DNA from 3 places in the Lelliottia sp. RD5 genome. Region 1 is predicted to be linked to each of the others. Evidence: riboswitches for the same ligand, from Rfam matches in the RefSeq annotation. Region 1 holds a riboswitch; each other region holds the start of a gene.
The links. A riboswitch is a leader RNA that binds a small molecule or an ion and turns the genes downstream of it on or off. The one in region 1 is predicted to bind thiamine pyrophosphate.

Region 2: it holds a riboswitch for thiamine pyrophosphate, as region 1 does, so the genes downstream of both, thiM (hydroxyethylthiazole kinase) here and thiC (phosphomethylpyrimidine synthase ThiC) in region 1, are expected to answer to the same signal.
Region 3: it holds a riboswitch for thiamine pyrophosphate, as region 1 does, so the genes downstream of both, thiB (thiamine ABC transporter substrate binding subunit) here and thiC (phosphomethylpyrimidine synthase ThiC) in region 1, are expected to answer to the same signal.

The regions. Positions count from the first base shown of each region.
Region 1 is NZ_JBVYHQ010000013.1:16,408-27,042, forward strand. Features, by position in the region: gene thiG (thiazole synthase) at 1-156, opposite strand, end outside; gene thiS (sulfur carrier protein ThiS) at 158-358, opposite strand; gene AC0LWE_RS21950 (HesA/MoeB/ThiF family protein) at 342-1,097, opposite strand; gene thiE (thiamine phosphate synthase) at 1,090-1,725, opposite strand; gene thiC (phosphomethylpyrimidine synthase ThiC) at 1,725-3,617, opposite strand; TPP riboswitch at 3,783-3,891, opposite strand; gene rsd (sigma D regulator) at 3,993-4,490, opposite strand; gene nudC (NAD(+) diphosphatase) at 4,587-5,363, shown strand; gene hemE (uroporphyrinogen decarboxylase) at 5,408-6,472, shown strand; gene nfi (deoxyribonuclease V) at 6,482-7,153, shown strand; gene AC0LWE_RS21985 (YjaG family protein) at 7,195-7,785, shown strand; gene hupA (nucleoid-associated protein HU-alpha) at 7,972-8,244, shown strand; gene AC0LWE_RS21995 (DUF1481 domain-containing protein) at 8,256-8,948, shown strand; gene purD (phosphoribosylamine--glycine ligase) at 8,986-10,278, opposite strand; gene purH (bifunctional phosphoribosylaminoimidazolecarboxamide formyltransferase/IMP cyclohydrolase) at 10,293-10,635, opposite strand, start outside.
Region 2 is NZ_JBVYHQ010000003.1:370,622-381,256, forward strand. Features, by position in the region: gene AC0LWE_RS12690 (diaminobutyrate--2-oxoglutarate transaminase) at 1-1,067, opposite strand, end outside; gene AC0LWE_RS12695 (hypothetical protein) at 1,356-1,859, opposite strand; TPP riboswitch at 2,530-2,626, shown strand; gene thiM (hydroxyethylthiazole kinase) at 2,662-3,432, shown strand; gene thiD (bifunctional hydroxymethylpyrimidine kinase/phosphomethylpyrimidine kinase) at 3,429-4,229, shown strand; gene AC0LWE_RS12710 (GntR family transcriptional regulator) at 4,279-5,025, shown strand; gene AC0LWE_RS12715 (PfkB family carbohydrate kinase) at 4,999-5,955, opposite strand; gene AC0LWE_RS12720 (ADP-ribosylglycohydrolase family protein) at 5,952-6,956, opposite strand; gene AC0LWE_RS12725 (nucleoside permease) at 6,953-8,230, opposite strand; gene fbaB (class I fructose-bisphosphate aldolase) at 8,482-9,534, shown strand; gene AC0LWE_RS12735 (mandelate racemase family protein) at 10,123-10,635, shown strand, end outside.
Region 3 is NZ_JBVYHQ010000006.1:126,894-137,528, reverse strand. Features, by position in the region: gene leuA (2-isopropylmalate synthase) at 1-1,357, shown strand, start outside; gene leuB (3-isopropylmalate dehydrogenase) at 1,357-2,448, shown strand; gene leuC (3-isopropylmalate dehydratase large subunit) at 2,451-3,851, shown strand; gene leuD (3-isopropylmalate dehydratase small subunit) at 3,862-4,467, shown strand; gene AC0LWE_RS17780 (sugar efflux transporter) at 4,539-5,717, opposite strand; gene sgrT (glucose uptake inhibitor SgrT) at 5,835-5,987, opposite strand; gene sgrR (HTH-type transcriptional regulator SgrR) at 6,076-7,731, shown strand; TPP riboswitch at 7,768-7,868, shown strand; gene thiB (thiamine ABC transporter substrate binding subunit) at 7,900-8,883, shown strand; gene thiP (thiamine/thiamine pyrophosphate ABC transporter permease ThiP) at 8,859-10,469, shown strand; gene thiQ (thiamine ABC transporter ATP-binding protein ThiQ) at 10,453-10,635, shown strand, end outside.

The DNA of each region.
Region 1 (10,635 bases):
ATCGTTATGATTACGCAGATCCACGCGCTTCATCGCCAGCGTCACCAGTTGGCTGCCACTCTCGCGGATGGCGTTCACCATCAACTGTGGAGAGGCGAATTTTCCTGTACCGGTAAACACATGTGAATCAAAGGTTTTATCAGCAATACGTAACATCTCAGCCTCCCGCAATGACCTGAAAAAGCAGGATCTGATCGCCGTCGCGCACCTGCTGAAGCTCCCACTGCTCGCGCGGCAGGACCTGTTGGTTAAGTGCCAGCGCCACGCCAGGTTTTAGCTGCTGCAACTGGTCAAGCAGTGTGGCGATGGTTAACCCGTCCACACACTGCATCGGTTCGTCGTTAAACAGAATTCGCATGATGTCCCCCGCAGACACGGCATCCGCTGGCGCGTTGTAACGCCAGTTGCCGCCAGCCCCCGACGCGAGCATCAAAAAGCCGCAGCGTATTGCGTGGGGTTTCCATACCGCTCAGCAGTTTGATGGCTTCAAGCGCCTGCAAGGTACCCATCACGCCGACCACCGGGCCGAGAATACCGGCCGTGCGACAGTTACGCTGGGGCTCATCGTCATCAGCCCACAGGCAGCGATAGCAGCCTTGCGTCCACGGTGGCGTCAGCACCATGAGCTGTCCGCCAAAACCCACTGCGCTGGCGGTAATTAACGGTGTGTTGAGGGCAACACAAGCCGCGTTTATCGCCTGACGTGTGGCCATATTGTCGGTGCAATCCAGCACCACATCGGCACGATCAACTTCGTGGCGAAGGTTTTCGCCTGCGAGTTTTTCCCTCAAGGCGACAAGCTCAATAGCAGGATTCAGTCTGGCGAGCCGCTGCTTTGTCACCTCTGCCTTTGACTGACCGAGATCGTCCATCGTGAACAGAGTTTGCCGTTGTAAATTGCTTAAGTGGATATCGTCATCGTCAGCTAATACCAGCGTTCCAATCCCCGCCCCCGTCAGATATTGCGCCGCCGGCGCACCTAAACCGCCAAGACCAATAATCAGTACCCGGCTGGCGAGCAATTTTTGCTGCCCGTCGATGGCGATATCGTCCAGCATGATTTGGCGGCTATAACGCATGAAGTCACTGTCATTCATCGCCCGCTCCTGCCAGTTGCAATAGCTGTGCTGTGGCTACCTGCCAGTCTGAAGCCTGAGTAATCGCGCTGACCACCGCAACACTCCCGACGCCGGTTTTCAGTACCGCAGGGACACGTTCAAGGCTAATGCCACCGATGGCGACGGTCGGGTAATCTGCCAGTCGTTCAATATGACGAGTCAGTTGCTCAAGACCCTGCGGCGCGGAGGGCATCTGCTTGGTTTGCGTCGGAAAGACATGTCCGAGCGCGATATAGGACGGTCGTGCCGCCAGCGCCACGTCGATCTCCATATTGTCATGTGTCGAAACGCCCAGGCGTAAACCGGCGTGGCGGATGGCGCTGAGATCGGTGGTTTGCAGATCCTCCTGGCCCAGATGCACGCCATACGCCTGATGCTTAATCGCCAGTCGCCAGTAATCGTTGATAAACAAGCGAGCGCCATAACGGCGTCCCAGCGCAATGGCGTGTGCCACGTCAGTCTCAACGTCTTCATCGCGTTTATCTTTGATGCGTAGCTGGAGCGTTTTAACGCCCGCCTGAAGCAGCCGCTCGATCCACGTCACGCTATCTACTACGGGGTAAAGACCTAAGCGAAAGGGGACGGAGGGAAAATCGGGCTGATACATTATGCCTTCTCCTTTTTAAGGTAGATTTCACCACCTTTCGCGCGAAAGTTTTCTGACATATCGGCCATACCCACTTCGATAGCCTGTTTCGCGGCGTAATCGCGCACTTCCTGGCTGATTTTCATCGAGCAGAATTTTGGTCCGCACATGGAGCAGAAGTGCGCCACTTTGCCAGATTCCTGCGGCAGGGTTTCGTCGTGATACGCGCGTGCGGTGAAGGGGTCGAGCGCCAGGTTAAACTGATCTTCCCAGCGAAATTCAAAGCGCGCTTTAGACATGGCGTTATCGCGGATTTGCGCGCCCGGATGGCCTTTCGCCAGGTCAGCGGCGTGAGCGGCAATTTTATAGGTAATTAATCCCTGTTTGACATCTTCTTTGTTGGGTAAGCCCAGGTGTTCTTTTGGCGTGACGTAACAGAGCATCGCGCAGCCAAACCAGCCGATCATTGCTGCGCCAATGCCTGAGGTGAAGTGGTCGTAGCCCGGCGCGATATCCGTCGTTAACGGCCCCAGCGTATAGAACGGCGCTTCGTGGCAGTGCTCCAGCTCTTCGGTCATGTTGCGGCGAATCATCTGCATCGGGACGTGGCCTGGCCCTTCGATCATCACCTGCACGTCATATTCCCACGCGATTTTGGTCAGTTCGCCCAGCGTATGCAGCTCGGCAAATTGCGCTTCATCGTTGGCATCGCGAATGGAGCCAGGACGCAACCCATCGCCCAACGAAAGAGACACATCGTAGGCCGCGCAGATTTCGCAAATTTCGCGGAAGTGTTCGTAAAGGAAATTTTCCTGATGATGTGACAGGCACCATTTCGCCATAATGGAGCCCCCGCGCGAGACAATTCCGGTCAGACGCGTGGCGGTCATCGGGACGTAGCGCAGCAGTACGCCTGCGTGAATGGTGAAGTAATCAACGCCTTGTTCCGCCTGCTCAAGTAACGTGTCGCGGAACGCTTCCCAGGTCAGATCTTCCGCGATCCCGTTGACCTTCTCCAGTGCCTGATAGATCGGCACGGTTCCGATAGGAACGGGGCTGTTTCGCAAAATCCACTCGCGGGTTTCGTGAATGTAGCGCCCGGTCGAAAGGTCCATAACCGTGTCCGCCCCCCAGCGTGTAGACCACACCAGCTTCTCGACCTCTTCTTCAATGGATGACGTCACGGCGGAGTTGCCGATATTGGCGTTAACTTTCACCAGGAAATTACGCCCAATAATCATTGGCTCAGATTCTGGGTGATTAATATTGGCGGGGATGATGGCGCGACCTGCGGCCACTTCGTCACGGACAAACTCGGGCGTGATGTTCTCCGGCAGACGCGCGCCAAAACCTTCACCCGGATGCTGGTGGCGAAGCACTTCGCTGCGAATACGCTCACGGCCCATATTTTCGCGAAGGGCGATAAATTCCATTTCAGGGGTCACAATACCCTGGCGGGCATAATGCAGCTGCGTGACGCATTTTCCTGATTTCGCCCGCTTTGGCGTCAGCAGACCGGTAAAGCGCAGTTCATCAAGCCCCTCATCTGCAAGACGTTCTTGAGTGTATGCGGAACTGCGAACGGTGAGCGCCACGGTGTCATTACGCGCGTCAATCCAGGGCTGGCGCAGTTTTACCAGCCCTTGTTGAACGTTGATGGCAACGTCGGTATCACCATAGGGGCCGGAGGTGTCATACACCGGGACCGCTTCGTTATCCTCAAACTGCGGATTTTCTTTGCTGCCGCCGAGAAGCGTCGGACTGAGCTGGATCTCACGCATGGGCACGCGGATATCAGCCTGTGAACCGATAATATAAATACGTTTTGAGCTCGGGAAAGCAGTGCCTTCGAGCGTATCGATGAAGTGTTGTGCTTGTGCGCGCTGTTCGCGGCGGGTCAATTTTGCAGACATAGCTCATTCCATAAAAGTAAAGGAAGTGGCTTGTCAGACAACGGATGAACCAAGAGGAGATTACACTTCATCACTCAAGCGGCCTCTGCGCTGGCTGCCTTCATTCACCTCAGTCACTTACTCGGTAAGCTCCTGGGGAGATGCAACTTGAATGGTTTTGTGTAATGAGTTTTGACTCTTGTTCCCTTCGCAGGTATTAACCTGATCAGGTTCCGCGGATCCCGAATTAACGGTCTCAGCCCGGCTTACGCACTGGGCACTCCGACAAGAATTTACACGTATTCTTCATCTGTCCAAAAAGCAGCGTGAAAAATTTCGTGTAATGCCCCTCCAGAGAGGGGCGTGTTTGTAAACTACGCGTTAACGATTAATAACTCAAGCAGGTCGCGCGACGTTATGTTCGTTACTGGCTTTCAAATTGTGGTCCAGCACGAGGGCAATCAGCTTGTCTTCCAGCGTAAATCGCCCTTCCAGGGCTTCGCCCAGATCGGACAGCGCCTGCTGTAATTCCAGATAGTTATCCTGGTCGATCGCGTTTTCGAGCGCGGAGTCGTAATAATCCATAATCTGCTGGGTGTTCGCTTCCAGCTGCGGATAGAGTTTTGTCGCCGCTAAATACGGATTCGTTCCTTCCATTTCACGGATAATACGTTCATAAATATTGAAATGGCCGTCGGAAAGGTAATCCACCAGACTCTGACAAAAATTATCCAGCGCTTTTTCATTCAGGCGCATATAGGATTCTTTGCCAGGCTTAATGCCAACCAGATTATAGTAGGCAACAAGCAATTGTTTACGCACGTGCAGCCAGCGATCGACCAGTTTATTACTTCCTCCAACGCGCTCTGTCAGGCTTTCTAGCTGGTTTAGCATGTTTGACTCCGCAAGGTTAAGGTTAAAAGCTGCCCGCCTAAATTTGTAAGAATATTGTTATCAACATGCCTGTGAAGCGAAGGTAGTGCAATAGATATGGATCGTATAATTGAAAAATTAGATCGTGGCTGGTGGATCGTCAGCCATGAGCAAAAATTATGGTTGCCCGCCGGAGAGTTACCTTACGGCGACGCCGGGCAATTCGATCTTGTGGGGCAATCCGCATTAAAGATCGGTGAATGGCAGGGCGATGCTGTGTGGTTGATCCAACAGAATCGCCGTCAGGATATGGGATCGGTACGTCAGGTTATGGATCATGATGCGGGCCTGTTTCAGCTGGCCGGACGCGGGGTGCAGTTAGCCGAATTCTACCGTTCGCATAAGTTCTGCGGTTATTGCGGTCATCCTATGCATCCAAGTAAAACCGAATGGGCGCTGCTGTGCAGCCACTGCCGTGAGCGCTATTACCCGCAAATTGCACCGTGCATCATCGTTGCTATTCGTCGTGATGATTCGATTTTACTGGCGCAGCATGTCCGCCACCGCAATGGTATTCACACGGTACTGGCTGGATTTGTTGAGGTCGGCGAAACGCTGGAGCAAACCGTCGCGCGTGAAGTGATGGAAGAGAGCGGGATTAAAGTCAAAAATCTGCGTTACGTTACCTCTCAGCCGTGGCCCTTCCCGATGTCATTGATGACGGCCTTTATGGCTGACTATGACAGCGGCGAGATCGTTATCGACCCGAAAGAGTTGTTGGAAGCAAACTGGTATCGCTACGACAATTTACCGCTGTTACCGCCACCGGGCACCGTGGCGCGTCGTCTGATAGAAGATACCGTGGCAATGTGTCGGGCCGACTATGAAGCCTGAATGACGTGATACACTAGCGGTAAGATGCTTAAGGAACCTGCAAAATGACCGAACTGAAGAACGATCGTTATCTGCGCGCGCTGCTGCGCCAACCCGTTGATGTCACCCCGGTGTGGATGATGCGCCAGGCAGGCCGTTATCTTCCGGAATATAAAGCCACGCGTGCGCAGGCGGGCGATTTTATGTCGCTGTGCAAAAATGCGGAGCTGGCCTGTGAAGTGACGCTTCAGCCACTGCGCCGTTTCCCGCTGGATGCGGCGATCCTTTTTTCAGATATCCTGACTATCCCGGATGCCATGGGGCTTGGGCTGTATTTCGAAACGGGCGAAGGTCCGCGCTTTACGTCTCCGATTAAGAGCAAAGCCGATATTGATAAGCTGCCGATTCCCGATCCTGAAGATGAACTGGGTTACGTGATGAACGCGGTGCGCACCATTCGCCGCGAGCTAAAAGGCGAAGTACCGCTGATTGGTTTTTCCGGTAGCCCATGGACGCTGGCGACCTATATGGTTGAAGGCGGCAGCAGCAAAGCCTTTACCGTCATTAAAAAGATGATGTATGCCGAGCCGCTGGCCCTGCACGCGTTGCTTGATAAGCTGGCAAAAAGCGTCACGCTGTATCTCAATGCGCAGATTAAAGCGGGCGCGCAGTCGGTGATGATCTTTGATACCTGGGGCGGTGTGCTCACCGGGCGCGATTATCAGCAGTTCTCCCTCTATTACATGCACAAAATTATCGATGGCCTGCTACGTGAAAATGAAGGTCGTCGTGTGCCGGTAACGCTGTTCACCAAAGGCGGCGGACAATGGCTGGAAGCCATGGCGGCCACCGGTTGCGATGCGCTGGGCCTTGACTGGACCACTGATATTGCCGACGCACGTCGTCGCGTGGGCGACACCGTCGCGCTGCAGGGCAACATGGACCCGTCTATGCTTTACGCTCAGCCTGCACGTATCGAAGAAGAGGTTGCGTCTATACTTGCAGGTTTCGGCCAGGGTGAAGGTCACGTCTTCAACCTGGGTCACGGAATTCATCAGGATGTACCGCCAGAGCACGCTGGCGCGTTTGTGGAGGCGGTGCACCGACATTCTGCCCAGTATCATCTGTAAGGAGTTGTTATGGATCTCGCGTCGTTACGCGCTCAGCAAATCGAACTTGCCTCGTCAGTGATCCGTGAGGATCGTCTGGATAAGGATCCGCCGCAGTTGATCGCCGGCGCCGACGTGGGATTTGAGCAGGGTGGTGACGTGACGCGAGCGGCGATGGTGCTGTTGACGTATCCCTCGCTGGAACTGGTTGAATATAAGGTGGCGCGAATCGCCACCACCATGCCGTACATTCCTGGCTTTCTCTCCTTTCGTGAATATCCCGCGCTGCTCGCAGCGTGGGAACAACTCTCGCAAAAACCCGATCTGCTGTTTGTTGATGGTCATGGGATTTCCCATCCGCGTCGTCTGGGCGTGGCCAGCCATTTTGGTTTGCTGGTGGATGTCCCGACAATTGGCGTGGCGAAAAAGCGCCTGTGTGGGAAATTTGAGCCACTTTCTGCTGAGCCGGGCGCGCTGGCACCGTTGATGGATAAAGGCGAACAGCTGGCGTGGGTCTGGCGCAGCAAAGCACGATGCAATCCGCTGTTCGTGGCGACAGGGCATCGCGTGAGCACAGACAGTGCGCTTGCGTGGGTGCAGCGTTGTATGAAAGGTTACCGTTTACCAGAGCCGACGCGCTGGGCTGATGCGGTCGCATCGGCGCGCCCGGCTTTTATTCGTTGGCAGGAAATTCAGCCTTGATTCAGGTAAACTGCCGCTAATTTCCGATTCGAGACATCATCATGTTACAAAACCCGATTCATCTGCGCCTTGAGAAGCTGGAAAGCTGGCAGCACGTCACCTTTATGGCTTGCCTGTGCGAGCGCATGTATCCCAATTATGCGACGTTCTGCAAGGAAACCGAATTTGGTGAAGGCCAGATTTATCGCCGTATTCTCGACCTGATCTGGGAAACACTGACGGTTAAAGACGCGAAGGTGAACTTTGACTCCCAGCTCGAAAAGCTGGAAGAGGCGATCCCATCGGCGGATGACTACGATATGTATGGTGTCTATCCAGCGATCGACGCCTGCGTGGCATTGAGTGAACTGGTGCATTCGCGTTTAAGCGGTGAAACCCTGGAGCACGCCATCGAAGTGAGTAAGGCGTCGATTACCACCGTTGCGATGCTGGAAATGACGCAGGAAGGTCGTGAAATGACCGACGAAGAGCTGAGAATGAACCCGGCTGTTGAACAAGAATGGGACATTCAGTGGGAAATATTCCGACTTTTGGCCGATTGCGAAGAACGCGATATTGAACTGATAAAAGGCCTGCGCGCGGACTTACGCGAGGCGGGTGAGAGTAATATTGGTATAATTTTTAACCAGTGAGACAACAAAACGTGATTTAACGCCTGTTTTGTCGCACCTCCACTCTTCCCTTCTGCCCCCCGTCTGGTCTACATTTGGGGGGCGAAAAAAAGTGGCTATCGGTGCGTGTATGCAGGAGAGTGCTTTTTTGGCATTTTCGTCGCACTCGATGCTTAGCAAGCGATAAACACATTGAAAGGATAACTTATGAACAAGACTCAACTGATTGATGTAATTGCGGACAAGGCTGATCTGTCTAAAGTGCAGGCTAAAGCTGCACTGGAATCCACCCTGGCTGCTATTACTGAGTCTCTGAAAGAAGGCGATGCTGTACAACTGGTTGGTTTCGGTACCTTCAAAGTGAACCACCGCGCTGAGCGTACTGGCCGCAACCCGCAGACCGGTAAAGAAATCAAAATTGCTGCTGCTAACGTACCAGCATTTGTTTCTGGTAAAGCACTGAAAGACGCAGTTAAGTAAGCCGCGTGGCAGTGAACAGTTTTAACAAGGGGGCGGTTTCGCCCCTTTTGTCTGTCTGGCGCTCAACGTTGGCGCTGGCAGGCGTGCTGTTGCTTTCGGCCTGTAGCCATGACTCTGCTTTGCCGCCATTCACCGCGAGTGGATATGCAGGCGATCAGGGTGCGGTGCGAATTTGGCGTAAAGACGTCAATGGTGAAGTCCATCTCCTTTCTGCATTCAGTCCGTGGCACAAGGGCAATACTTCTACAGCGGAATACCGCTGGCAGGATGATGCGCTGTCGCTGATTGAACTCAACATCTACAGTAAAACGCCTGAACACATTCGTGTCCGGTTTGATAGTCGCGGCGAGCTGAGCTTCATGCAGCGCGAAGTTGACGGCCAAAAACAGCAGCTTTCGAGCGATCAAATCGCCTTATACCGTTATCGTGCCGACCAAATCCGTCAGACCAGCGATGCGCTGCGTCAGGGGCGCGTTGTGCTGCATCAGGGGCGCTGGCATGCCGATGGCTCGGTGACCACCTGCGAAGGTCAAACGGTGAAACCCGATTTGGACGCGTGGGCAAAGGAACATATCGAAAGGCGTCAACGTCATTCGTCAATAGAAGTGAGTGTGGCCTGGCTTGAAGCATCCGAAGGTTCGCAGCTGTTGCTGGTGGCAAATGAAGATTTTTGTACCTGGCAGCCGACAGAAAAAAACTTCTGATTGAAAACCCCCTCCAGACGGAGAGGGCCAGTGTTAATTACTCGCCTTGCTCGCGTGCAATTGCACGATAACCGATGTCGCTGCGGCTAAAGCTGCCGTCCCAGTGAATATCGGCCATTAACGCATACGCACGCTTCTGCGCTTCCGCGACCGTATTTCCCAGCGCCGTTGCGCACAGAACGCGCCCGCCGTTGGTCAATACGCGATCGTCGTCAGACAGTTTCGTCCCGGCGTGGAACACTTTACCGCCATCGACTTCTTCCAGCGGCAGACCGTGGATTTCGTCGCCGTTGCGGTAATCACCGGGATAACCGCCCGCAGCAATCACCACGCCCAGCGAAGCACGATCGTCCCATTCAGATGTTTTCTCATCCAGCTTGCCTTCACATGCAGCCAGACACAGTTCAACCAGATCGGACTTCATGCGCAGCATGATTGGCTGCGTTTCAGGGTCGCCAAAGCGGCAGTTGAATTCGATAACTTTTGGATTGCCCTGCTTGTCGATCATCAGACCGGCATACAGGAAACCGGTATAGGTATTGCCTTCCGCGGCCATGCCTTTGACGGTTGGCCAGATGATACGGTCCATGGTGCGCTGGTGAACTTCATCAGTCACAACCGGTGCCGGAGAGTAAGCGCCCATTCCGCCGGTGTTTGGACCGGTGTCTGCATCGCCAACGCGTTTGTGATCCTGGCTGGTGGCCATCGGCAGAACGTGCTCGCCGTCAACCATGACAATAAAGCTGGCCTCTTCGCCGTCGAGGAACTCTTCAATCACGATACGATGACCCGCATCGCCAAAGGCGTTACCCGCCAGCATATCCTGAACGGCAGCTTCGGCTTCTTCGAGCGTCATCGCAACGATAACGCCTTTACCTGCCGCCAGACCGTCGGCCTTGATGACGATCGGTGCGCCTTTTTCACGCAGATAAGCCAGCGCAGGTTCGACTTCAGTAAAGTTCTGATATTCGCCCGTCGGGATTTTATGGCGCGCGAGGAAATCTTTAGTGAACGCTTTAGAGCCTTCCAGCTGCGCAGCGCCTTCGGTGGGGCCAAAGATTTTCAGACCCGCGGCGCGGAATGCATCAACAACGCCAATCACCAGCGGTGCTTCTGGACCGACGATGGTGAGATCGATTTTCTCGCTCTGCGCAAAATTCAGCAGCGCCGGAATATCGGTTACACCGATAGCCACATTCTGCAGAGTGGGTTCCAGTGCCGTACCGGCGTTACCCGGTGCGACAAAAACGGTGCTCACCCGCGGCGACTGCGCTGCTTTCCATGCCAGAGCGTGCTCGCGCCCGCCGTTACCAATGACTAATACTTTCATTACTGACTCCGGGATTAATGGCGGAAGTGACGCATATCGGTGAAGATCATGGCGATGCCGTGTTCGTCAGCGGCGGCGATGACTTCGTCATCACGAATGGATCCGCCCGGCTGGATAACACAGGTCACGCCAACGGCTGCTGCTGCATCAATGCCGTCGCGGAACGGGAAGAAGGCATCAGATGCCATTGCGGAGCCTTTTACTTCCAGGCCTTCATCGCTGGCTTTGATACCGGCGATTTTGGCAGAGTAAACGCGGCTCATCTGGCCTGCGCCTATGCCGATCGTCATATTCTCTTTCGAATATACAATCGCGTTGGATTTAACAAATTTGGCGACCTTCCAGCAGAACAGCGCG
Region 2 (10,635 bases), on a different contig from region 1:
CCTTTCAGCCACTCGCCCTGTGCAGCCACCTTGTCGGCAATGTCCTGGTCTTTCAGAATTTTCAGCGTCGTCAGGCCGGTCGCCATCGCCAACTGATTACCACGGAAAGTACCAGTGTGATGACCTGGCGCCCAGGCATCAAACTGCTTTTTGATACCGAGAACGGCCAGCGGCAGACCGCCACCGACGGCTTTAGACATAACGATGATATCTGGCTCGATACCGGCGTGTTCAAAGGCGAAGAACTTACCAGTACGTGCAAAGCCCGCCTGAACTTCATCAAGGATCAGCAGAATGCCGTGTTCCTGAGTCACTTTACGAATGCGTTGCAGCCACTCAGCCGGAGCCGGGTTCACGCCGCCTTCACCCTGAACGGCTTCCAGAATCACGGCCGCAGGTTTACGCACGCCGCTTTCAACGTCGTTGATCAGGTTGTCGAAATAGTAAGTCAGCGCTTTCACGCCCGCGTCACCACCAATGCCCAGCGGGCAGCGGTACTGGTGCGGATAAGGCATGAACTGCACTTCTGGCATCATGTTATCGACCGCTTCTTTCGGTGACAGGTTACCTGTCACGGACAGCGCGCCGTGGGTCATGCCGTGATAGCCGCCGGAGAAGCTAATAATGCTGCTACGGCCGGTCACTTTTTTCGCCAGCTTCAGCGCAGCTTCAACGGCGTCAGCGCCGGATGGGCCGGTGAACTGCAGGCAATATTCTTTACCCTGGCCAGGGAGCAGAGAGAGCAGATATTCAGAAAACTCGTCTTTCAACGGAGTTGTCAGATCCAGTGTATGTAACGGCAAGCCGCTGGTAATGACATTTTGGATGCTTTTCAGCACATCAGGATGGTTATGGCCAAGCGCGAGGGTGCCAGCGCCTGCAAGACAGTCAAGGTATTCTTTATTATCTGCATCGGTAATCCATACGCCGTCTGCTTTAGTAATCGCTAAAGGCAGCTTGCGAGGATAACTCCTGACGTTCGATTCAAACTCGGCCTGACGGGCCAGATAGGTTTCGTTGCTTTTGTGGGCATCTACGGTGTCAATACGGACTTTATCCGTCATCATATCACTCCTACAACCGGGGCTGGCTTATACGCCTCGATTGAATTAATAGTTAGTTAAGGATGGGTCAGGTAAAAAACGCGGCCAATATAGAGCCTTTTGGCGCGTGGCTCAATGGTTAATTTGTTTACTGTTTTGTTACAATGTAAAGGTGTTGGCGAAGGGGAGGTAAATCGATGTTTTTGCTGTAGTTTTATCGTATCAAAACACAGAAAAAAATCTCACAGATCCGCGCACTCAAAAGCCGCGCTGATGAAAGCGATAAAGGCGGCTTTTTCGGCCGCCCGTACGTTACTTCTGAATGACCTGAAGTAATCCATTGTCTCTGCCCTGCGTCTTATTCCATGACGCATCGGTAATTCCGTTGTCGTCCAGGGTAATAGAAAGAACATATCCCGCGCCTTTAATTTCGTAAGCATTGGCATTGAAACGTTTTACTGTGGCTTTTTTGCCGTTAATAGTGGCAGTAAAGAAACCATTACTGACCGTTGCATGAATTCCATTTGCCGAGAATGACGCTTCACGTAATGGATCGGCAACGTGTGCGGCCTGCGCATGTTGATCTACACCATGATGATGATGCTTATTATCATATTGCTGCGCGTATACAGCTGAACGGTTGTACGCATTCTGAAGTGCTGCGGCGCGGATAACATTTTGATTATCATGCTCAACTTTATAACACGTATCCAGGCTTACACCCGTACTTGTGCAATTGGCAATGCGCTGTGATTCTGTCGTACAACCCGAAAGCGTCGCCGCGCAAACCAAAACCGCTAATATCATCTTCATCATTCATTGATCCTAATATGTTTTTATTAAACGACACTGTGAAATAAACTGGTTGTTTCCAGGTTATTTGTAGTGGTTAGGCATTTAAAGTGGTTGTTTCCATAATGACGAGACAATGAAATCCCAGTCATTGGCTGATGCAATTTTCTGCCATATTGCTAACCGTATTTTTATATATCACGCCGATAAAAATCCCTGTGCCGACCAGGGAAATCGATACGATTGCCGAGACAATAATAAGTTTTAACATTTTCTACCATATTATTATAAATCATTAAGTTTATAGCGACTCTTACACAGAAACGAATTGGTTACCTTGGGCAACTATCCCGTAATTCGCTTCATTTGCATTTGATTTAGATCACGTAATATACGAATGAATAAGTAATTATGGGTTGACTGATTATTATATATAGCGTTGTTTTAATTGATTTTATTTTGTTTGTAATAGTCTGAAGAGTTGGGCGTGAATAGGGTTTTATTCATGGGGGAAAGATTATTAATCCTAAAAAATCAAGGATATTTAATGTTTACATATATAGGTAGTGACTCAACCTAAGTACGCCTGAAATAATAAATGTTTACAGCATTTTATGATCGGGAAAGAGGGGGCTAAGACGCTTGCTTAAGATAATCACTTCCTCTACGCTGTCCCGATTACTGATGTTTTAGGTAATTTGACTCGGGGTGCCCTTCCTTGTGAAGGCTGAGAAATACCCGTACCACCTGATCTGGATAATGCCAGCGTAGGGAAGTCAGGTGACTTTTAGGGTTATCGCTTCTTCGCGCAAGGCAGGAGCGAAATATGCAGCCTGACCGACTCGATTTACACGCCTTACATCACTTCCGTACGCGTTCCCCGCTCACACACTGCATGACCAACGATGTGGTGCAAACCTTTACGGCCAACGTATTGCTGGCACTTGACGCGTCTCCCGCAATGGTGATTGAAGCCGAAGAGGCAGAGCAATTTGCCGCGATGGCTGATGCCTTACTGATCAACGTCGGAACGCTGACCGCGCCGCGCGCGCAAGCGATGCGTCGGGCAATTGAAAGTGCAGTGGCCGCTGGAAAACCGTGGACGTTGGATCCCGTCGCCGTGGGTGCGCTTGCGTACCGCACCCGTTTTTGCCAGCAAATCCTCTCACTCAAACCTGCGGCGATCCGCGGTAATGCCTCGGAAATTCTCGCGCTTGCCGGTATGAGCGCCGGTGGGCGAGGCGTTGACACCACCGATACCGCTTCCAGTGCGTTGCCTGCCGCGATAGCCCTTGCCCGACAGACCAATGCCATTGTCGCGGTGACGGGCGAAGTGGATTACATCACCGATGGGCAACGCACGCAGAGCATCACCGGGGGCGATGTGATGATGACGCGCGTCGTGGGGACCGGCTGTGCGCTATCGGCCGTTGTCGCGGCAAGCTGTTCATTGCCTGGCGACCGGCTGGACAATGTTGCCGCGGCATGCGGGTTTATGAAACACGCCGGAAGCGTGGCTATCAAACAAAGCCGTGGACCGGGAAGCTTTGCCTGCACATTTATTGACGCACTCTGGAACTTGGAGGTGCAGGCATGAAACGTATCAACGCATTAACCATTGCTGGCACTGATCCGAGTGGTGGCGCCGGGATTCAGGCGGATCTGAAAACCTTCTCCGCCCTTGGGGCGTATGGCTGCTCGGTCATTACCGCACTGGTGGCGCAAAATACGCGCGGCGTGCAGTCGGTGTATCGTATCGAACCGGATTTTGTCGGTGCCCAGCTGGACTCTGTGTTCAGCGATGTTCGCATTGATTCCACCAAAATCGGCATGCTGGCAGAGGCGGATATCGTGGAAGCGGTCGCGGAGCGCCTCAAACATTATCGCGTTAAAAACGTGGTACTTGATACGGTGATGCTGGCGAAAAGTGGCGATCCGCTGCTATCTCCTGCTGCAGTCGAAACTCTGCGAAAACATCTTCTGCCGCACGTCGCGCTGATCACGCCAAATTTGCCGGAGGCGGCGGCGCTGCTGGATGCGCCTCATGCCCGTACCGAGCACGAGATGAAAGAGCAGGGGCGCGCACTTCTGGCGCTTGGCTGCGAGGCAGTGCTGATGAAAGGCGGCCATCTTGACGATCCTGAAAGCCCGGACTGGCTCTTCACGCGTGAGCGTATCCAGCGATTCACCGCGCCACGCGTCATGACCAAAAACACCCATGGTACCGGCTGCACGCTATCGGCAGCGCTGGCTGCACTCCGCCCACGTCATGATAGTTGGGAGGATACGGTGATGGAGGCCAAAATTTGGCTATCGCGCGCGCTGGAAAAAGCTGACAGTCTCGAAGTCGGTCACGGTATTGGCCCGGTACACCATTTTCATGCATGGTGGTAATGCCCCGAACGAGTATACTGGATAAGGATTTTCGGCCTGGAAAAGAGAGATGGAACAAGCGCATACCCGGTTAATTGCTCAGCTAAATGAACGTATTGCGGCAGCGGATAATACTCCGTTATACCTCAAGTTCGCCGAGACGGTAAAAAACGCCGTCCGTAGCGGCGCGCTGGAGCATGGCAATATTTTGCCGGGTGAACGCGATTTGAGCCAACTGACCGGTGTGTCACGCATCACCGTGCGTAAAGCGATGCAGGCGCTGGAAGAAGAGGGCGTGGTGACGCGCGCCCGCGGTTACGGGACGCAAATCAACAATATCTTTGAATACTCGCTGAAAGAGGCGCGCGGATTTTCTCAGCAGGTTGTGTTGCGTGGCAAAAAACCTGACACGCTGTGGGTCAACAAGCGGATCGTGAAATGCCCGGATGACGTGGCGGGGGAATTGTCCATCGCTCCGCAAAGTGACGTTTTTATGCTTAAACGCATTCGCTACGTGGACGAAGATGCGGTCTCCATTGAAGAGTCCTGGGTTCCGGTTGGACTCATTCACGACCCGGATGCAATTGGTATTTCACTGTATGACTATTTCCGTAGCCAAAACGTTTTCCCGCAGCGCACGCGTTCTCGTGTGAGCGCCCGGATGCCGGACAGTGAGTTCCAGAAGCATATCAACATGGACGAAAAAATTCCGGTGCTGGTGATCAAGCAGGTTGCGCTTGACCAGCAACACCGGCCCATTGAGTACAGCATCAGCTACTGCCGAAGCGATTTATATGTCTTTGTGTGCGAGGAGTAATGCCTCGCGCGTCGGCGCACAGTCGCCGCCGCGGTGACTGACGACCCACGCCGCCACTGCATTTCCCAGCGCGACAGCATCAGCAAAGCCCCAGCCCGCCGCTAGCCCGGCAAGCGTTCCGCCCGCGTGGCTGTCGCCTGCCCCGATCGTGTCCACCACGGTTGCGGGAAACGCCGCCACATGGCCGGTGTTTTCGCCGTCGTAATACCACGCGCCGTCTTTGTCATAACGCACGATCAGCGGGCAGCCATAGCGCTTCTGCCAGGCTTTGCCCAGTGACGCGTCATCAGCGCCAATACACGCGGCGGCGATATGCGCCTCCTGACGGTTAAGCGAAACAATCGGTTTGCAGGCCATAATCCGCGCCATTAATGCATCCGGAATATCTTCGAAGCGCGGGCCGAAATCGATAAACGGGGTGACGTCGCGCAGTTGCTCCAGCCAGCAGGTGAGCAACTCACCACAGGGTGCGGCCAACTGATAGCCGGATAAATAGACCAGGCTATTTGCGGGCACAACGAGTGTGTCCAGCCAGCGCTGCTGCCACTGATTTTCCACACCGCTGAACGACATAAACGTGCGCTCGCCGTCTGGCTCAACCAGCGCCAGGCACCAGCCGTTATCGCCCGTTTCGGCTTCCACCGCGCTATGCAGATCCTGCGCTGCCATCGCGTTGCGAATGATATCCGCCCAAACACCATGCCCCACCGGCAGCGCGTTTTGCGCGTCAATACCCAGACGTTTCAGCGCGATGGCAATATTCAGCGCGCATCCGCCAATATTAACGCCCTGTTGCTTAAGCTCAATATCGCAGCCGCGCCAGGGCAGGGCGTAAGCGTCGGCGATCACGTCGATGACCGCTGCGCCCAGTATCGTCACCGGACGCTGTGCTGTTAGCGACTCAAGACGGCGGGAAAATCCTGTGTTCATGTGCCCTCTCTTTGTTCCCGATAGTGCAGCAGTTTTTCGCTGTAATACTCAAAATTGAGCTGATTGACCGCATCCAGTTCAGCTTTAAATTCCGGGTTAATGGCCTGAACACCGTGTAATGCGCCACAAATGGCCGTTGCCATTGCCCCGATAGTGTCCGTATCGCCGCCGAGATTGGCGCACAATATGGCGCAGCGATTGGGGTCGGTGCCGGCAAGTTCTACCATCGCAATTGCGGCCGGAACGGATTCGATCGTGCTCGTTCCTGCGCCGATCAGCTGATAAATCCGCTCGCTGGCGGATTCGATGCCGTTGGCTTCACGTACGGTTTTCAACGCCAGTTCGAGACGTGCTGCCAGCGACGCGCTAAAGGTCGTAACGTTGGATTCTTGCGCGTAGCGCGCAATGCCGGGTAGGGCGTCGACAATGTTCTGCCAGCACTCGCCGTCTATCGCGCGGGAAATCGCCCACGAAATCACTACCGCACCGGCAATCGCCAGATCCGATTTGTGCGTCGGGCTGGATGCGAGCGCAACCTGACCCACAAAATGTTCAAGACGGGTGACCGGGAGCAGGCAGCCCAGCGGTGAGGCGCGCATTGCCGCACCGTTCGTCACGCCGTTATTTTCCAGTTCACTGACGGGCTTCCCGTCGCGAATGGCGTTCAACGCAATTTTAGACGTCGGGCCGAGCACATTTTTGTTGAAGGCATCGAACCGGTTTGCCCACAGCAGGATGTGCTTCCCAATGGTGTCAGCATGAATCTGTCCGTCGCACTCGATGATGGCATCGGCCAGCGCCAGTGCCATGGAAGTATCATCGGTAAACTCCGCGCGACCAAAATAGCAGGCGGCGTTGTTCTCTGCAGGCCCCGGCAAAAAGCGGTCTATCCAGCCGAAGTGCGCTTTGACACGGCTGCGCGGCCACAGCTCCGACGGCATGCCCATTGCGTCTCCCAGCGTCTGCCCATAAAGGGCACCGAGAATACGTTCTACTTTCATTTAACTTCCCCTCGTGTCAGCGCGGTATCGCCATCAACCACCTCAATTGCGGTGATCTCTTTATCCGATTCGCGGAAAAACAGCATAAACAGCACGGCGATAACGGCGATCATGATGCCGCCGAACGCCCACATTCCGGCCCAGTTGAAGGTCAACCCATTCACCGGCTCTTTATAAGCAAACATTTTTTCCATCATCACGCCGCCCAGGCGGTAGCCTAAAAGACTGCCAAAACCCTGACAGCACAGCGTGATCAATCCTTGCGCGGCGGTGCGCATATGCACTGGCGCTTTCTTATCCACGTAGATATAGGCGGTGACGTAATAGAAGTCGTAGCTCACACCGTGCAGCAAAATACCGAGGAACAGCAGGCCGTAGGTGAAGTACTCGTCCGCACCGCCAAAGACGAAAAAGGCGTAACGGATGGCGGCGGTGATAAGACCTAATAACAGAACCTTTTTGATACCAAAGCGCTTGGTAAAAAACGGCAGCGCCAGCATAAAGAAGATCTCGGAGAACTGGCCGAGCGTCATCCAGCCGGTGGCATTTTTCATGCCGACTTCAGTGAGATACCCGTTAGCGAAGATGTAATAAAACGCCAGCGGCATTGCGAACAGGAATGAACAGAAGAAGAACACCAGGAAATTTTTGTCGCGCAGCAGGATCAACGCGTCCAGCCCCAGCATGACTTTAATGTCCATTTTCCCCGTGCTCTTCGGCGGCGTGTTGGGCAGGAACAGCGCGAAGACACCCAGTACGACAGAGCTCGCTGCCGTCATAAGCAGTGGAATATTGGTATCAGAAATATCGTTATAACCCATCATTTGCGGTAAGAACCCGCAGGCCAGACCCGACGCAATCCAGCCAATTGTGCCCATCACGCGGATGCGCGGGAAGTCGGCTTCCACATCGTCCACGTTGGAGAAGGCGATGCTGTTGGTCAGCGCGATGGTTGGCATGTAGGTCAGTGAATAGGCCAGCAGAAGCGGGAAGAAGCTGCTGAATTCGGTTTGCTGTGCGGCGAAATAAATCAAGGCAGCACCAACAAACATCAGCAGCGACAATACTTTTTGCGCGGCAAAGAAACGGTCGGTCAGGGAGCCAACAAGAATCGGCGAGAGGATGGCAGCGATGGCGGTACAGGCGTAAGACCAGCCAATTTCGCCAGCGGTAAAGCCGCTTTTGCTCAGCCACAGCCACAGCGGCACAAACCAGGCGCCCCAGATAAACCATTCAACAAACATCATGAATGACAGTTGGACTTTCGTTTTCATTATTTAATCCTGCATGTCAGAGAGGGTACGCCTTTAACATACCATTCAATAATACCTTTTAAATACCTTTGTGATGAATCTTTGATCAATGTAACGGTTTTGTTGTACACGAAACGCGCCAGCACAGTGTGCTGAAAAAAAGCGCAGGCGGTGGAAATTCTGCTGTGTCGGTACCAGGCTTAGTCTGCCCATGAAATTTGGGTTTGGTTCACTCGCTCCGACATGACGTCGGAACTTACGGGAGCATCACTATGACTGATATTGCGCAGTTGCTTGGCAAAGACGCCGACAGCCTTTTACAGCATCGTTGTATGACTATTCCAGCCGAGCAGCTCTATCTGCCGGGCCATGATTATGTTGACCGCGTCATGATTGATAACAACCGGCCGCCGGCAGTGCTGCGGAACATGCAGACGCTTTACAACACCGGACGGCTGAGCGGAACCGGCTACCTGTCCATTTTGCCCGTTGACCAGGGCGTGGAGCACTCTGCTGGCGCATCATTTGCCGCGAATCCGCTCTATTTTGATCCGAAGAACATTGTTGAGCTGGCGATAGAAGCCGGCTGTAACTGTGTCGCGTCGACCTACGGCGTGCTGGCTTCGGTGTCACGTCGCTATGCACACCGCATTCCATTCCTCGTTAAGCTCAACCATAACGAGACGCTGAGTTATCCCACTGAATATGACCAAACGCTGTACGCCAGCGTGGAGCAGGCTTTTAACATGGGTGCGGTGGCGGTCGGGGCGACCATTTACTTTGGTTCTGAGCAGTCGCGTCGGCAGATTGAAGAGATCTCCGCAGCCTTTGAGCGCGCGCACGAGCTGGGGTTGGTGACCGTGCTGTGGGCGTATCTGCGTAATAATGCGTTCAAGAAAGACGGCGTGGATTATCACGTCTCTGCAGACCTTACCGGTCAGGCCAACCATCTTGCGGCCACCATCGGCGCAGATATCGTGAAGCAAAAAATGGCTGAAAATAACGGCGGCTACAAAGCGGTGAATTTTGGCTATACGGACGACCGCGTCTACAGCAAATTGACCAGCGATAACCCCATCGATCTGGTGCGCTACCAGCTTGCGAACTGCTATATGGGGCGTGCCGGGTTGATTAACTCCGGCGGTGCGGCAGGCGGTGAAACCGATTTAACTGATGCGGTACGGACAGCGGTTATCAACAAACGCGCTGGTGGGATGGGGCTGATCCTCGGTCGAAAAGCGTTTAAAAAGACGATGGCCGATGGCGTTAAGCTGATAAATGCGGTGCAGGATGTCTATCTGGATAGCAAAGTGACGATTGCGTAAATTTCCCCTCACCCTAACCCTCTCCCGGTGGGAGAGGGAATCGCCCGGTGCACTCTTTTCTCTCTCAATTTTCCTTCACACTATCCTCTGCAACGGAGAGACGAAATGCTCAGTGCATTTCTCCTTCAATTTTCCTCTCACACTATTCCTCTGCAACGGAGAGACGAAATGCTCAGTGCTTTTCTCCCTCAATTTTCCTTCACACTATTCCTCTGCAACGGAGAGACGAAATGCCCAGTGCTTTTCTCCCTCAATTTTCCCCTCACACTATTCCTCTGCAACGGAGAGACGAAGTGCTCAGTGCTTTCTCCCTCTCCCGTGGGAGAGGGCTGGGGTGAGGGCACCAGACCGCACGGTTAAAATCCGAAACCTAATTTCATTTCAGTCAAACTCGCCGCCCGATCCACTTCACAGTTCTCTGTCCTTTTGTGAAAAGTATCACTCCCTCCCGTGCATATGCACAATAAATGGCCGATGCTTAGCGGAATTTGTCTAAGGCCGTGGATGAATTTTGCGCTTAAAGTTAGTTTCGAAACAGCTTTTCAAATTACGACGTCGCTCTGACCTCTGTTGTGTTAAGGACTGATAATGAAAATTGAATCTGTAAACGTCACCGTCTTCCAGTATCCCACGCGTCGGGTGTCCGACACCGCCGGGCACTCGCATCCTGGACCTGAAAGCATGGCCAAAATGGCGATGCTGACGATTACCGCAGACGATGGCACCAAAGGGTATTCATTTGCGCCGCCGGAAGTGGTGCGCCCTTTTGTTGTGAATACCTTCTTTCGTAAAGTGCTGGTCGGCCAGGATGCGTTCAACCGCGAACGCATCTGGCAGGATCTGGCGCACTGGCAGCGCGGCAGCGCGCATCAGCTTACCGAACGCGCCCTGTCGTTTGTGGAGCAAGCGCTGTGGGATCTGATCGGTCGCAAACTGAATATGCCCGTGTGGAAACTATTGGGCGGGTTCCGCGATAAAGTGCCTGCGTACGGCAGCACCATGTGCGGTGACGATCTGCCGGGTGGCCTCTCGACGCCGGACGAATACGCAAGCTTTGCTGAAAAACTGGTGGCGCGCGGTTATAAAGCCATCAAGCTGCAC
Region 3 (10,635 bases), on a different contig from region 1:
TCTGGCCCGTTGTGTTGAGAAAGATATCGACGTTGCAGCAGAGTCGCTGAAGGTGGCCGAAGCCTTCCGCATTCATACCTTTATTGCCACCTCACCGATGCATATCGCCACCAAGCTGCGCAGCACGCTGGAGGAAGTCATCGAACGCGCAGTTTATATGGTCAAACGCGCCCGCAATTATACCGATGACGTCGAGTTCTCATGCGAAGACGCCGGTCGTACCCCCATTGCCGATCTGGCGCGCGTCGTCGAAGCCGCGATAAATGCGGGCGCGAAGACCATCAACATCCCGGACACCGTCGGCTATACCATGCCGTTTGAATTCTCCAACATCATTACCGGCCTGTACGAGCGCGTACCAAACATCGATCAAGCCATTATTTCTGTTCACACCCACGACGATTTAGGCCTGGCCGTCGGCAACGCGATTGCCGCCGTTCATGCAGGTGCCCGTCAGGTAGAAGGTGCGATGAACGGGATTGGCGAGCGTGCGGGGAACTGTTCGCTCGAAGAAGTGATCATGGCGATTAAAGTGCGCAAAGACATTATGAATGTGCAGACCCGCATTAATCACAGCGAAATCTGGCGCACCAGCCAGACCGTCAGCCAGATTTGCAACATGCCGATTCCGGCGAACAAAGCGATTGTTGGCACCGGCGCGTTCGCACACTCCTCCGGTATCCACCAGGACGGCGTGCTGAAGAACCGCGAAAACTACGAAATCATGACGCCGGAGTCGATCGGCCTGAATCAGGTGCAGCTGAACCTGACCTCCCGTTCTGGCCGTGCGGCGGTAAAACATCGCATGGAAGAGATGGGCTACAAAGAGACCGACTACAACATGGATCACCTGTATGACGCGTTCCTGAAACTGGCCGATAAAAAAGGTCAGGTGTTCGATTACGACCTGGAAGCGATCGCGTTTATTAACAAGCAGCAGGAAGAACCTGAACATTTCCGTATGGATTACTTCAGTGTGCAGTCGGGCTCCAGCGATATCGCGACCGCCTCCGTCAAACTGGCCTGCGGCGATGAGGTCAAAGCCGAAGCCGCGAACGGTAACGGCCCGGTAGACGCCATTTATCAGGCAATCAACCGCATCACCGGATACGACGTCGAACTGGTCAAATATGATCTGAGCGCGAAAGGACACGGTAAAGATGCGCTGGGTCAGGTGGACATCGTTGTCACCTATAACGGTCGCCGTTTCCACGGTGTTGGCCTGGCAACAGACATTGTGGAATCGTCCGCTAAAGCCATGGTGCATGTGCTGAACAACATCTGGCGCGCCGCCGAAGTCGAGAAAGAATTACAACGCAAAGCTCAGAATAAAGAGAACAATAAGGAAACCGTGTAATGTCGAAGAACTACCATATTGCTGTGTTGCCGGGCGATGGAATTGGCCCGGAAGTGATGACACAAGCCCTGAAAGTCCTGGAAGCTGTACGCACGCGTTTCGCGATGAAAATCTCGACAAGCCATTATGATGTGGGCGGTATCGCGATTGATAACCACGGCACGCCGCTGCCGAAAGCCACGGTTGAAGGCTGTGAAAACGCGGACGCGGTCCTGTTTGGATCCGTCGGCGGCCCGAAATGGGAACATCTGCCACCCGCTGGACAACCTGAGCGCGGCGCGTTATTGCCACTGCGTAAGCACTTCAAACTGTTCAGCAATCTGCGCCCTGCAAAATTGTATCAGGGCCTGGAAGAGTTTTGCCCGCTGCGTGCCGATATTGCCGCTAACGGCTTCGACATTCTGTGCGTGCGCGAATTAACTGGCGGTATCTACTTCGGTCAGCCAAAAGGGCGCGAAGGCAGCGGTCAGCACGAAAAAGCGTTTGATACCGAGGTGTATCACCGTTTTGAAATCGAACGTATTGCGCGTATTGCGTTTGAGTCTGCGCGCAAACGCCGTCACAAAGTGACCTCCATTGATAAAGCCAACGTCCTGCAGTCCTCTATCTTATGGCGTGAAATCGTCAATGAAATCGCCAACGAGTACCCGGACGTGGAGCTGGCGCACATGTACATCGACAACGCCACCATGCAGTTGATCAAAGACCCGTCGCAGTTTGACGTCCTGCTGTGTTCTAACCTGTTCGGCGATATTCTCTCTGACGAGTGCGCCATGATCACCGGCTCGATGGGCATGCTGCCATCCGCCAGCCTGAACGAAGAAGGTTTTGGTCTGTACGAACCCGCAGGTGGTTCGGCTCCGGATATCGCGGGCAAAAATATTGCCAACCCCATCGCGCAGATTCTGTCACTGGCGCTTCTGCTGCGCTACAGCCTGGATGCAAACGATGCAGCAGATGCGATTGAAAACGCCATTAACCGCGCGTTAGAAGAAGGCATCCGTACCGGCGATTTAGCGCGCGGCACGGCGGCAGTCAGTACCGATGAAATGGGCGATATCATTGCCCGCTATGTCGCAGAGGGGGTGTAATCATGTCCAGGACGTTATACGAAAAATTGTTTGATGCCCACGCCGTGTACGAAGCGTCAAATGAAACCCCGCTGCTGTACATTGACCGCCATCTGGTCCACGAAGTCACCTCTCCACAGGCGTTTGACGGCCTGCGGGCGCATAACCGCCAGGTTCGCCAGCCGGGCAAAACCTTCGCGACCATGGATCACAACGTTTCCACCCAGACCAAAGATATCAATGCGTCTGGCGAAATGGCCCGCATCCAGATGCAGGAGCTGATCAAAAACTGCAACGCGTTCGGCGTTGAACTGTACGACCTGAATCACCCGTATCAGGGCATCGTCCACGTTATGGGCCCGGAACAAGGCATCACGTTGCCGGGCATGACCATCGTCTGCGGCGACTCCCATACCGCCACGCACGGCGCGTTTGGTGCGCTGGCGTTTGGTATTGGCACCTCCGAAGTTGAACACGTTCTGGCGACGCAAACCCTGAAACAGGGCCGCGCGAAGACCATGAAAATCGAAGTCACAGGCCATGCCGCACCGGGTATTACTGCCAAAGATATCGTGCTGGCGATCATCGGTAAAACCGGGAGCGCTGGCGGAACGGGCCATGTTGTCGAGTTCTGTGGCGATGCGATCCGCGAGTTGAGCATGGAAGGTCGCATGACCCTGTGCAATATGGCTATCGAAATGGGTGCGAAAGCGGGCCTGGTTGCGCCAGATGAGATCACATTTAACTATGTGAAAGGACGTCTGCACGCACCGAAAGGCGCCGATTTTGATGAGGCGGTTGAGTACTGGAAAACCCTGCAAACTGACGAAGGCGCAACCTTTGATACCGTCGTCACGCTGCGGGCAGAAGAGATCGCCCCGCAGGTCACCTGGGGAACTAACCCAGGCCAGGTTATCTCCGTGAACGACAATATTCCCGATCCGGCCTCGTTTGCCGATCCGGTTGAGCGCGCCAGCGCCGAAAAAGCACTGGCGTACATGGGCCTGAAACCCGGTATTCCCCTGACCGAAGTGGCGATCGACAAAGTCTTTATCGGCTCTTGCACCAACTCCCGTATCGAAGATTTACGCGCTGCCGCCGAAATTGCCAAAGGCCGCAAAGTGGCGCCTGGCGTGCAGGCGTTAGTCGTCCCAGGCTCTGGCCCGGTGAAAGCGCAGGCGGAAGCAGAAGGTTTAGATAAGATCTTTATCGAAGCCGGTTTTGAGTGGCGTCTGCCGGGCTGTTCCATGTGTCTGGCGATGAACAACGACCGTCTGAATCCGGGTGAACGTTGCGCCTCGACCAGCAACCGTAACTTTGAAGGCCGTCAGGGCCGTGGCGGTCGCACGCATCTGGTCAGCCCGGCGATGGCAGCAGCAGCGGCTGTCACCGGTCATTTCGCCGATATTCGTGTTTTAAAATAAGGAGACAATCATGGCAGAGAAATTTACCCAGCATACAGGCCTGGTTGTCCCTCTGGACGCGGCAAACGTGGATACTGATGCCATTATCCCAAAACAGTTTTTGCAGAAAGTCACCCGCACTGGCTTTGGTGCACACCTGTTTAACGACTGGCGTTTTCTTGACGATCAGGGCCAGCAGCCGAACCCAGAATTCGTGCTGAACTTCCCGGAATTTAAAGGCGCTTCGATTCTGTTGACGCGCGAAAACTTCGGCTGCGGTTCATCGCGTGAGCATGCGCCGTGGGCACTGACGGATTACGGGTTTAAAGTGGTTATCGCGCCGAGTTTCGCCGACATCTTTTACGGCAACAGCTTCAACAACCAGCTGTTACCCGTGACGCTGAGCGACGAGCAGGTCGACGAGATGTTCGCGCTGGTAAAAGCCAATCCGGGCATCACGTTTGAAGTGGATCTGGAAGCGGAAGTCGTCAAAGCGGGCGATAAAACTTACGCCTTTAGTATTGATGCGTTCCGCCGCCATTGCATGATCAACGGTCTGGACAGCATCGGACTGACGCTCCAGCATGAAGATTCTATTGCGGCCTACGAGAACAAACAGCCTGCATTTATGAACTAAAATGAATGGCCCGTGTTAAGCGGGCCATTCATCAGTGTGCAAAACCAGGCTTTAAACTACCCCTTCTCCTTTCACACATCCTTCACCCGGCAGGTGAGCGCCAGCGTTAATAGAGAAATTGCCGCAATCACCCAGTACACCGCAAAATGTCCGTAGCTTTGTACCAGCGCGCCCTGAATCACGCCCGCCAGAATCACCCCGGTTGAAATACTGTTGGTGAAAAGCGTCGTCGCTGACCCTGCTCTTCCAGGCATCAGGTCCTGGAACCACAGCATGCCGATCCCGGCGACAATTCCGATGAAAATCGCGTTAAACAACTGGAGCGCCAGCAGCGCTTCGCGACTGTGAAACATAATTAACCCGAGATAAAACAACACCCCTGCCGCCACAGCCACCACCATCATCCGGCGTTTACCAAAGCGTTTGACGTAATAACCCGCCAGGATCATCGCGGGAATTTCCAGCCCGGCGGCCGTCCCCATCAAGATCCCCGCCAGCTTGTCCGGCAAACCCAGATCGTTACTGATCCACAGCGGCATATCGATGATGTACATGGTGTTGCAAGTCCACATCAGCGTCGAGGCGATAAACAACATGCGCACATTTTTGTTCTGCCAGCCGCTAATCTGCGTCACGGGTTTATCGGTCGCCTGCTCTATCCGGGCAACCGACGGCAGTACGCACGCGATCAGCACCAGACTGATCGCAAAAATCCCCGCCGCGATAGAAAACATCACGGTAAAGCCATAATTCAGCGCGATCATAAACGCCAGCGGCGGGCCGATGACCCACGCTAAGGATAACTGCGCACGCATTACTGAGCTGAACATCACCACTTCTCGTGCCGAGTTATCGGCATACTCGCGCGCCAGGGCAAAGAGCTGTGGCATAGCGGTATTGGCCAGCGATGCCAGCAGCACGCCACAGGTGATAAGCGTCAGATAATGGCGGTTGAACGCGAACAACAGCGCATTACCGATCGCCATCGCACAGCAAAACAAAATCAGCTTGCGGCGATCGCCCTGACTGTCCGAGCGTTTTGCCAGCCACAGGCTCACCAGGATCCCGGCGATGGCGTTGACGGTATAAAAGAGCCCAACCCAAAACGGCTGCGCGCCGACTTCGCGGCTGAGGAACAGGCTCAACGTCGGAGCCTGAAGCGCTCCCGCCACGCCCATCATAAACGCCACCAGCATAAAAGCGGCGTACACCCCATTCAGGCGCCGACCCATCGTCATCAACCAGAGCATGCTCAGATCCTTGTTAAAACGAAAAAACAGAGGGAATAGTAAACGAAAAAAGCCAGCAAAAACATTTTGCTGGCGGGTGATAAGCACCAATACTCAGTCACACATGATCGAGGCAAGTCAGCGATCCGAGGTCGTTTGCGTAACCTCCCACTGCATCAATTCTTCCAGCATTTTCAGCCGCTGCTCGGCGCACTGGCGGGCCAGCCAGGACACTCCTTTTGTCGCTAAAAAGTACTGCTGATAAAACTGACGTGCGGTTGACCTCTTCATCATTCACTCCCTTGCTTCATCGGAAATGATTATTGGCTTAATATAGGGATTAATAAATTGATGATTTTTTGGCAGGAGTTCCCCTTTTATGGCGTCAGGTCGTCTGCAACAACAATTCATCCGCCTCTGGCAATGCTGCGAAGGCCTGGAGCGGGAGACCACGCTCAACGAACTGGCTGAACTCCTGAACTGTTCACGCCGCCATATGCGCACGCTGCTCAACACCATGCAGCAGCAGGGCTGGCTCAACTGGGAAGCCGAAGCCGGGCGCGGTAAACGCTCGCGTTTGACGTTCCTCTATACCGGCCTAGCCCTGCAACAACAGCGCGCCGAGGATCTGCTGGAGCAGGATCGGATTGATCAGCTGGTGCAACTGGTCGGCGATAAGGCTGCGGTGCGTCAAATGCTGGTGTCCCATCTGGGGCGTAGCTTCCGCCAGGGACGCCATATTCTGCGCGTTCTCTACTATCGCCCGATGAAAAATTTGTTACCCGGCAGCGCATTACGTCGATCCGAAACGCACATGGCGAGGCAGATCTTTAGTGGCCTGACGCGCATAAATGAGGAAAACGGGGAACTGGAAGCCGATATTGCTCACCACTGGCAACAGCTTTCGCCCCTGCACTGGCGTTTCTTTTTGCGTCCAGGCATTCATTTTCATCATGGACGTGAGCTGGAAATGGACGATGTTATCGCGTCGCTGCAACGTGCCCGCGAACTGCCGCTCTATTCTCATATCTCGCGCATCCACTCGCCAACGGCCTGGACGCTGGACATCGAACTTTCGCAGCCCGATCAGTGGCTGCCATGGCTGATGGGCTATGTGCCGTCGATGATTTTGCCGCACGAGTGGCAATCGATGCCTCATTTCTCCAGTCAGCCTGTCGGCACGGGCCCTTATGCGGTGACGCGCAACAACAATAATCAACTCAAGATCCGCGCCTTTGATGACTACTTTGGTTATCGCGCACTGATTGACGAAGTGAATGTCTGGGTATTGCCCGACATCAGCGAAGAGTTCAGTCCAGGCCTGACGCTGGAAGGCCCCACCGAAGGCGAAAAAGCCGTTGAGAGCCGACTTGAAGAGGGCTGTTACTACCTGCTGTTTGATGCCCGCACGCATCGCGGAGCCAGTCGAGAGGTGCGCCAGTGGGTGAGCCAAATTCTCGCCCCCGCCAATCTGATTTATCAGGCGGAAGATCAGCACCAGACTTACTGGTTCCCGGCGTATGGGCTGCTTCCTCGCTGGCACCATGCCCGCCCCGGACGCGGCGAGAAACCCGCCGGGCTGGAATCCATCACCCTGACCTATTATCGCGAACACGTTGAGCACCGTTTTATCGCCAGAATCATGAGCAAACTGCTGGCGGCAGAGGGCGTGAAGCTCGAGATTCAGGAAGTGGAATACGATGAGTGGCATCGCGGCGAAGCGGTGAGCGATATCTGGCTCAACAGCGCGAATTTCACCTTGCCGCTCGACTTCTCCCTGTTCTCACATCTGTTTGAAATTCCGCTGATCCAGCACTGTATTGCCCGCGACTGGCAGCAGGACGCCGCGCAATGGCGGGCCGGGGAGATGAATCTCGCCGTCTGGTGCCAGCAGTTGCTGTCGCAGCAGGCGATGGTTCCGCTGATCCACCACTGGCTGATGATCCAGGGGCAGCGCAGTATGCGCGGTTTGAGAATGAACACCTTAGGCTGGTTTGACTTTAAATCAGCCTGGTTTGCACCGCCGGAACCATAACACTTTCGTAATATTCACCAAGTCATTACACTACTGCTGTTCTCAACGGGGTGCTGCATCAATGATGTGCGCTGAGATAATACCCGTCGAACCTGATCCGGATAACGCCGGCGAAGGGATTTGAGGCTGTCGCTCAAAATCCTTTGCCACTCAACTTTGAGGTGCAAAGTGTTAAAAAAAGTTCTCCCCCTGCTGGCGCTGTTTGCGCTGCCTGTTTTTGCCAAGCCCGTGTTAACGGTCTACACCTACGACTCCTTCGCCGCTGACTGGGGCCCTGGACCGGTCGTCAAAAAAGCCTTTGAAGCCGACTGCAACTGCGAGATGAAATTCGTGGCGCTGGAAGACGGCGTCTCGCTGCTGAACCGTCTGCGCATGGAAGGTAAAAACAGCAAAGCCGACGTGGTGCTGGGCCTCGACAATAATCTGCTGGACGCGGCCTCACAAACCAAACTGTTCGCCAAAAGCGGCGTGCCCTCCGAGGCGGTTAACGTTCCCGGCGGCTGGAAAAATGACACGTTCGTGCCGTTCGATTACGGCTACTTCGCGTTTGTGTATGACAAAAACAAACTCAAGAATCCGCCTAAGAGCCTGAAAGAACTCGTTGAAAGCGACCAGAAATGGCGCGTGATTTACCAGGACCCGCGCACCAGCACGCCGGGTCTGGGCCTGCTGCTGTGGATGCAAAAAGTCTACGGTGACAACGCGCCAGAAGCGTGGCAGAAGCTGGCGGCGAAAACCGTTACCGTCACCAAAGGCTGGAGCGAAGCCTACGGCCTGTTCCTCAAAGGCGAAAGCGACCTGGTTCTGAGCTACACCACCTCGCCGGCATATCACTTCATCGAAGAGAAAAAAGACCATTACGCGGCGGCGAATTTCTCTGAGGGGCACTATTTGCAGGTGGAAGTGGCCGCACGTACGGCAGCCAGCAAACAGCCTGAACTGGCTGAAAAGTTCCTGAAATTTATGGTTTCACCGGCATTCCAGAATGCGATCCCGACCGGCAACTGGATGTATCCGGTGACCAACGTGACGCTGCCTGCGGGCTTTGATCAGTTGACCAAACCACAAACGACGCTGGAATTTACCCCGCAGCAGGTTTCCAGCCAGCGCGCAGCATGGATCAGTGAATGGCAACGCGCCGTCAGCCGCTGATCCCCGGCTGGCTGATTCCGGGGCTGATTGCCGCCACGTTAATGGTGGCCGTCAGCCTGGGTGCTTTTCTGGCGCTGTGGTTTAACGCGCCAGAGAGCGATCTCGTCGCGCTTTGGCATGACAGCTATCTGTGGCATGTCGTGCGTTTCTCTTTCTGGCAGGCGTTTCTCTCTGCGCTGATTTCCGTCGTGCCGGCGATTTTTCTGGCTCGCGCCCTGTACCGCCGACGCTTCCCCGGCAGGCAAATCCTGTTGCGCCTTTGCGCCATGACGCTGATTTTACCAGTGCTGGTCGCGGTGTTTGGCATTCTGAGCGTTTACGGCCGCCAGGGGTGGATCGCTTCGCTACTGAGTGTTTTTGGTATCGAGTGGACCTTCTCGCCTTACGGTCTGCAGGGCATTTTACTGGCCCACGTCTTTTTCAATATGCCGATGGCGACGCGACTGTTTTTACAGGCACTGGAAAATATTCCCGGTGAACAGCGCCAGCTCGCCGCACAGCTTGGTATGCGCGGCTGGCCGTTCTTCCGGTTTGTCGAATGGCCGTGGCTGCGCCGCCAGATCCCCCCGGTTGCCGCGTTGATCTTCATGCTCTGTTTCGCCAGCTTTGCAACGGTGCTGTCGCTGGGGGGCGGGCCTCAGGCAACAACCATTGAACTCGCGATATATCAGGCGCTCAGCTTTGACTACGATCCGGGCCGTGCGGCGATCCTGGCGATGGTTCAGATGTTCTGCTGTCTGGGGCTGGTGCTGCTCAGCCAGCGCCTGAGCAAAGCGATCGCGGTGGGTAGCCATCAGGTCAGCGGCTGGCGTGACCCGCAGGATCGCTGGCGCAGCCGGGTTACGGACATCGTACTGATCGCGCTGGCGTTGCTGCTGATGCTCCCGCCATTGCTCGCGGTGGTGGTAGATGGCCTCAATCTGAATGTGATTTCCGTGCTGCAACAGCCTGTACTGTGGCAAGCAACCGGCACCTCGCTGCGCATTGCCATCGGTGCCGGTTTGCTGTGCGTCCTGCTGACAATGATGCTGTTGTGGAGCAGCCGTGAGCTGTACGCGCGTCAGGCCAGAGTCGCCGGACAGGCGCTTGAGCTGAGCGGAATGCTGATTCTGGCGATGCCGGGCATTGTGCTGGCGACCGGTTTCTTCTTACTGTTTAACAGCACTATCGGCCTGCCCGCTCACGCGGACGGCATCGTGATTTTCACCAACGCGCTGATGGCGATCCCCTACGCGCTCAAAGTGCTGGAAAATCCGATGCGCGACGTCAGCGCCCGTTACACTTTGCTTTGTCAGTCACTGGGAATGCACGGCTGGCAGCGGTTGAAAGTGGTCGAACTCCGCGCACTAAAACGCCCGATTGCTCAGGCGTTGGCCTTTGCCAGCGTGCTGTCGATTGGCGATTTCGGCGTCGTGGCGCTGTTTGGCAATGACGATTTCCGCACGCTGCCGTTCTGGCTCTACCAGCAAATAGGCTCCTATCGCAGTCAGGACGGCGCTGTCACGGCGCTGTTGCTTCTGCTGCTGTGCTTTACCTTGTTCACCGTTATCGAAAAACTACCGGGGCGTGATGCTAAAACTGACTGATGTAACCTGGCTTTACCAGCACCTGCCAATGCGTTTTACCCTGACCGCGAAGCAAGGTGAAATGATCGCGATTCTCGGTCCCAGTGGGGCAGGCAAAAGCACCTTGCTCAATCTGATTGCCGGTTTCCTGCCGCCCGCGCGCGGAGAGATGACGATTAACGGTCAA